Regions from separate parts of the Janthinobacterium sp. GW821-FHT03C10 genome, predicted to be linked through region 2. Evidence: riboswitches for the same ligand, from Rfam matches in the RefSeq annotation. Region 2 holds a riboswitch; the other holds the start of a gene.

Region 1 (3,401 bases), on a different contig from region 2:
CCGCCAGCAGCGCGCCGGCACTGGTGCTGGGCGACGGCGATGCGCTGCCGCAGGTGCAGGAGCCGCAGGAAAGCCTGCGCACCTTGCTGTACGTGGAAGACAATCCCGCCAACCTGGCGCTGGTCGAGCAATTGATCGCCCGCCGCAGCGACTTGAAACTGCTGACGGCCATCGATGCGCACCTGGGCATCGACCTGGCGCGCACCTACCAGCCCGACGTGATCCTGATGGATATCAACCTGCCCGGCATCAGCGGCTACGGCGCGCTGCACATCCTGCATGATGATCCCCTCACCCGCCACATTCCCGTCATGGCCCTGTCGGCCAACGCCGTGCCGCGCGACATCGAAAAAGGCTTGCAAGCGGGCTTCTTCCGCTATCTGACCAAGCCGATCAAGGTCGTCGAATTCATGGACGCGCTCGACGTGGCCCTGCACCATGCAGCCGCGCACGGCCTGGCCGACGACACTCACGCAATACGCTGATTCAGCACTCAATTTTAGGAATACCGCCATGCTTCAAGCCACCGAGATCCTGAACGCCAGCATCCTCATCGTCGATGACCAGGAGGCGAACGTCATGCTGCTGGAACAGGTGCTGCGCAATGCCGGCTACACGCGCATCACCTCCACCATGGACCCGCAAGCCGTGCGCGCGCTGCACCAGCAGCACCGCTACGACCTGATCCTGCTCGACCTGCAGATGCCGGAAATGGATGGCTTCGAAGTCATGGAAGGCTTGCGCGACATCGAGGCGGGCAGCTACCTGCCCGTGCTGGTGATCACGGCCCAGCCCGGCCATAAGCTGCGCGCCCTGCAGGCGGGCGCCAAGGATTTCGTCAGCAAGCCCTTCGACCTGGTGGAAGTCAAGACGCGCATCCACAACATGCTGGAAGTGCGCTTGCTGTATCAGAAGCTGGCCGAATACAACAAGTCGCTGGAACAGATGGTGGAAGACCGCACGGCGGAGCTGCGCGAAAGCGAAGCGCGCTTCCAGCGCTTCACGGAACTGTCGTCCGACTGGTACTGGGAGCAGGATGCGCAGGGCAATTTGACGCGCTTTTCCGGCCCCGTGGCTGAAATGCTGGGCATCGGCAGCGAGGAAGAGCCGCAGCGCTGGAACGCCACCGAGCGCGCCTTGCTCGACGCCAAGATCGCCGCGCGCGAACCGTTCCTCGATTTCATCTACAGCCGCACCAACCTCGACGGCAGCACGCAGTATCTGCAGGTCAGCGGCGAACCGATGTTCGACAATGGCAGCCGCTTCATCGGCTACCGCGGCATCGGCCTCGATGTCACGGAGCGCTTGCGGGGAGCGTGATTTATACTTGGCGGTATTGATATTGACCAGGAAAAATCATGACTGACAAATCTCCCTCCTACTGGTTCCCCGCCAAGACCTATGGCTGGGGCTGGGGCTTGCCCATCACCTGGCAGGGCTGGCTGGTGTTTCTGGCCGCGCTGGCGCTGTTCGCCTGCGGCGCCTTCCTGTTCCCGCCGCAAACCATGCTCGTCGGCTATATCGTGTATGAAGTGGCCATCGTCGCCGTGCTCATTTTCATCTGCCAGCTGAAGGGCGAACCGACCGCCTGGCGCTGGGGCAAGAAGAAATAAGCGCGACGCCGTCTGCTGCATTGCAGCAGATGCGCAAACACGACACCGGCAAGAAATCATCTGGCCACGCGGCGCGAACCGCGTATAATTGGCTCGCTGCCGCAAGGCGGCAAACGCTAGGGGTCCTGCCTTTCGCTGTGAAAACACAGTGCAAGCGCGGGTGAGAAATACCCTCCGAACCTGATCTGGATAATGCCAGCGAAGGGAAGCTTTAGGATGAACGCACCCCGCCTTTCCGCGTGCGTAATTCCGAACCTCCTTAGCTGGCTCCAGGCTTAAAAATAGTCTAGCCAAGGAGCCAAAATGAACGCCAACCCGAAATTCCTCTCCGCCACCGCCACGGTCGACGAAGCCGCCATCGCGCCGCTGCCCAATTCGCGCAAGATCTACGTCGAAGGCAGCCGCCCCGACATCCGCGTGCCCATGCGCGAAATCAGCCAGTCCGACACGGAAGCGTCGTTCGGCGGCGAAAAGAATCCGCCCATCTACGTCTACGACACCTCCGGCCCCTACACGGACCCGGACGTGCAGATCGACATCCGCTCCGGCCTCGACACGCCGCGCCTGCCGTGGATCATGGAGCGGGCCGACACGGAAGAATTGCCCGGCCCCACCTCCGACTACGGCATCGCCCGCCTGGCGGACCCGAAGCTGGCCGAGTTGCGTTTCAATCTGCACCGCAAGCCGCGCCGCGCCATCGCCGGCAAGAACGTCACGCAAATGCATTACGCGCGCCAAGGCATCATCACGCCGGAAATGGAATTCGTGGCCATCCGCGAAAACATGCGCCGCCAGGAGTATTTGCGCGAACTGAAAGCTTCCGGCCCCATGGGTGAGCGCCTGGCCGACCTGATGGGCCGCCAGCATCCGGGCCAGTCCTTCGGCGCCAGCATCCCGGCGGAAATCACGCCGGAATTCGTGCGCGAGGAAATCGCCCGCGGCCGCGCCATCATTCCCGCCAACATCAACCACCCGGAAGTCGAGCCGATGATCATCGGTCGCAATTTCCTGGTGAAAATCAACGCAAACATCGGCAATTCCGCCGTCACCTCGTCGATCGGCGAGGAAGTGGAAAAAATGACCTGGGCCATCCGCTGGGGCGGCGACAACGTCATGGATCTGTCCACGGGTAAACACATCCACGAGACGCGCGAATGGATCGTGCGCAACAGCCCCGTGCCCATCGGCACCGTGCCCATCTACCAGGCGCTGGAAAAGGTCAACGGGAAGGCCGAAGATCTGACGTGGGAAATCTTCCGCGACACCCTCATCGAGCAGGCCGAGCAGGGCGTCGATTACTTCACCATCCACGCGGGCGTGCTGCTGCGCTACGTGCCGATGACGGCCAAGCGCCTGACGGGCATCGTCTCGCGCGGCGGTTCCATCATGGCGAAATGGTGTTTGGCGCACCACCAGGAATCGTTCCTGTACACGCATTTCGAAGAGATCTGCGAAATCATGAAGGCGTACGACGTGTCGTTCTCGCTGGGCGACGGCTTGCGCCCCGGCTCCATCTACGACGCCAACGACGAAGCGCAGCTGGGCGAACTGAAGACCCTGGGCGAACTGACGCAGGTTGCCTGGAAACACGATGTGCAGGTGATGATCGAAGGCCCGGGCCACGTGCCGATGCAACTCATTAAAGAAAACATGGACCTGCAGCTGGAGCAGTGCGGCGAAGCGCCGTTCTACACGCTGGGGCCATTGACGACCGACATCGCGCCCGGTTACGACCACATCACGTCCGGCATCGGCGCGGCCATGATCGGCTGGTACGGCACGGCCATG
Region 2 (3,401 bases):
GCCCGGCAGGCGCCGTACGCGCCACCACGCCGACGGCATAACCGCCGCCCGGCAAAGGCACGGCAAACCAGCTGCCTTCTCGGTATGGTAATGATTTCATTTCTGCAGACTCCCCCAAAATCGTGTTCGGGGCACAGTCTACGCGAAGCAAAGGCCATGTGGCGCATGGTACGCCACAACAACAAACCGATAGTTACAATATTTTCTCGTCATAGTGATACTGGGCAACAATCGGGCCCGCCTTGAACAGCGCCTCCTTCATGGCCGTATCCAGGCGCGCGTCGCGGCGGCGCATCCATTCGAGCAGCATGGCCGCTTCCTTGCGGCTAGTGTCGCCCGCGTGGGCCAGCACGCGGCGCAGTTCGGGGTCGGTGCACGCCTCGAAACGCTGGCTGTTCAAGTCCAGCGCCTGCAGCGCAGCGATGGCGGCGCCGATGGCGCGATGCATGTCGAGCGCGGTGGCCGGCAAGCCGGATTCTTCCAGTGGGACGGTGGTCATGCGCATTCCTTTTCGCGTGGTGGTGACATCGGCTGCATTCTCCACCGCGCGGGCGAAAAGCTCAAGCGTCCACGACACGATTTCACCCGTTCGGCCATAATCATGACTCAGCAACAGCCTACACCTCGGCAGCGGGAGCCCCATGTTCAATTTCGACTTTTACAATCCGACGCAAATCCTCTTCGGCCAGGGCCAGATCGCCGCCATCGCCGGCCTGATCCCGCCGCAGGCGCGGGTCCTGATGACCTACGGCGGCGGCAGCATCAAGCAGAACGGCGTCTACGATGAAGTCAGGGCGGCGCTGGCCGGCCACACGGTGCTGGAATTTGCCGGCATCGAACCCAATCCCAGCTATGAAACCCTGATGCAGGCCGTGGCCATGGTGAAAAGCGAGCGCATCGATTTCCTGCTGGCCGTCGGCGGCGGCTCCGTGGTCGACGGCACCAAGTTCATCGCCGCCGCCGCCCTGCACGAGGGCGTAGCGTGGGACATCCTGGCGAAGGGCGGCAAGATCGTCGAGGCCGCCCTGCCCTTCGGCACGGTGCTCACCTTGCCGGCCACGGGTTCCGAAATGAACGGCTCGGCCGTGATCACGCGCAAGGCCACGCAGGAAAAGCGCTCGTTCATGAGCCGCAAGGTGTATCCGAAATTCTCCGTGCTGGACCCGTCGAAGACGTTCACCTTGCCGTTGCGCCAGGTGGGCAATGGCGTCGTCGATGCGTTTGCGCATGTGATGGAGCAGTACCTGACCTATCCCGTGAACGCGTCCGTGCAGGACCGCTTCGCCGAAGGCATTTTATTGACCCTGATCGAGGAAGGCCCGAAAGCCCTGTCGCACCCGGACGACTACGACGTGCGCGCCAACGTGATGTGGAGCGCCACCCTGGCCTTGAACGGCCTGATCGGCGTGGGCGTGCCGCAGGACTGGTCCACGCACGCCATCGGCCACGAATTGACGGCCCTGTACGAGCTCGATCATGCGCAGACGCTGGCCATCATCCTGCCCAGCATGTTGCGCGTGCGCAAGCAGGCCAAGCGCGCCAAGCTGCTGCAATACGCGGCCCGTGTGTGGGGCCTCGATGGCGGCGACGAGGATGGCCGCATCGAGGCCGCCATCGCGCGCACGGAATTCTTCTTCCGCCATATGGGCGTCAAGACGCGCCTGGCCGACTATGGCCTGAACCATGCCAGCGTGGACGCCGTCGTGTCCGCCCTGGAAGCGCATGGCATGACGGCGCTGGGCGAACAGCGCGAAGTGACGCCGGCCGTCAGCCGCAAGGTGCTGGAACTCAGTTTATAGATTCGCGCCACACTGTTGTAAAACGGTCGGCCAGGGGGACAGCCGGCCGTGCTTCATGCTAAGCTGTCAGTTCGCTAGGGGTCCTGGAGCAGTCATCCGGGTGAGAGATACCCTTCGTACCTGATCTGGATAATGCCAGCGAAGGAAAGCGCAAAGTACCTCCCTCCTTTGATAGCTCCTGCGTTGGCGCCAGCCGAACAAGCAGCCTGCCGTGCTCTTTCCCAGAGCCGGCTTGAACCACGAGCAATCTATGTCCACACCGAATTTATCTGTTTCCGTCCTGACACTGGCCATCCTGCACGCGTTTGCCGCGCCGGCCTTCGCCGCGAATGACACCACCGAAGCCGCCGACCCGCAGGCGCAAAGCATGGCCGAAGTCGTCGTCACGGCCAGCAAGGCGCCGGCCGCCAAGCGCGCCTCCGTGGGTGGCTTTTCCGACGCGCCGCTGCTGCAGACGCCCGCGTCCGTCACCGTCATTTCGCAAAAAGACATGCAGGACTTGCAAATCCGCAATCTCAGCGATGCCGTCAAGCTCGACGCCAGCATCAACGATGCCTACAACGCCGTCGGTTATGCGGAACAGTTTACGATCCGCGGCTTCAAGCTCGACAACAATTCCAGCTACCGCAAGGATGGCGTGGCCATTCCTGGCGACACGCAAATTCCGCTGGAAAACAAGGAACGCATCGAAGTGCTGAAAGGCCTGGCCGGTTTGCAGGCGGGCGTGGCCGCGCCGGGCGGCGTGATCGACTTCATCGTCAAGCGCCCCACCGCCGCGCCGCTGCGCACGGTGACCGTGGAAACGCGCGAACGGGGCACCTTGTACGGCGCCGTCGACCTGGGCGGACGCCTGGAAGACACGCGCTTCGGCTACCGGGTCAACGTGGCGGCCGAACGCCTGCGCTCCTACATCAAGGGCGCGGACGGCAACCGCAAGTTCATTTCCGGCGCCTTCGACTGGCAGATTTCGCCGCAAGCCCTGCTGCAGCTCGATGCCGACTACCAGGACAAGGCGCAGGCCACGGCGCCCGGCTTCCAGCTGCTGAACAATAAAACCTTACCAACCGGCATCAGCGCCGACGCCATGCTCAACCTGCAGCCGTGGACGCGCCCCGTGGAAACCGTCACCAGCAATATCGGCCTGCGCTTCCAGTACGCCTTCAATGACGACTGGCACGCCACCCTGTCGGCCAACCAGCACTCGTTCAAGCGCGACGACTACACGGCCTTCCCGTACGGCTGCAGCGGACAAGACCTGTACCCCGGCTTCTGCGGCAATGGCGATTACGACGTGTACGACTACCGCAGCCTGGGCGAGACGAAAAAGCCGCTGAGCGCGCAAGCCATGATCCAGGGCAAGTTCGCCACCGGTTCCCTGCGCCACGACTTCACGGCCGGCGTCTCGACCTTCCGCCGCAAGGACCGCGCCGGCCTGTACGTGTACGACTGGGTGGGCGTGAGCAATATCTACCAGCCGCAGATCGTCGGCACGTCGCCCGGCGTCACGGGTCCCGTGCGCCTGGTGCGCAAGGATACGGAAAACTCCGTCTTCGTGCAGGATATCGTCAGCCTGGCGCCGAACTGGAAGCTGCATGGCGGCTT

What was found. A riboswitch is a leader RNA that binds a small molecule or an ion and turns the genes downstream of it on or off. The one in region 2 is predicted to bind thiamine pyrophosphate.
Region 1: linked by a shared signal. The riboswitch ahead of thiC (phosphomethylpyrimidine synthase ThiC) and the one ahead of AC07VH_RS09435 (TonB-dependent siderophore receptor) in region 2 are both predicted to bind thiamine pyrophosphate.

The regions. Positions count from the first base shown of each region.
Region 1 is NZ_JBWKUN010000008.1:137,784-141,184, forward strand. Features, by position in the region: gene AC07VH_RS24250 (hybrid sensor histidine kinase/response regulator) at 1-485, shown strand, start outside; gene AC07VH_RS24255 (response regulator) at 514-1,320, shown strand; gene AC07VH_RS24260 (hypothetical protein) at 1,359-1,613, shown strand; TPP riboswitch at 1,722-1,837, shown strand; gene thiC (phosphomethylpyrimidine synthase ThiC) at 1,917-3,401, shown strand, end outside.
Region 2 is NZ_JBWKUN010000002.1:352,399-355,799, forward strand. Features, by position in the region: gene AC07VH_RS09420 (Imm26 family immunity protein) at 1-100, opposite strand, end outside; gene AC07VH_RS09425 (ferritin family protein) at 194-499, opposite strand; gene AC07VH_RS09430 (iron-containing alcohol dehydrogenase) at 642-1,799, shown strand; TPP riboswitch at 1,866-1,963, shown strand; gene AC07VH_RS09435 (TonB-dependent siderophore receptor) at 2,050-3,401, shown strand, end outside.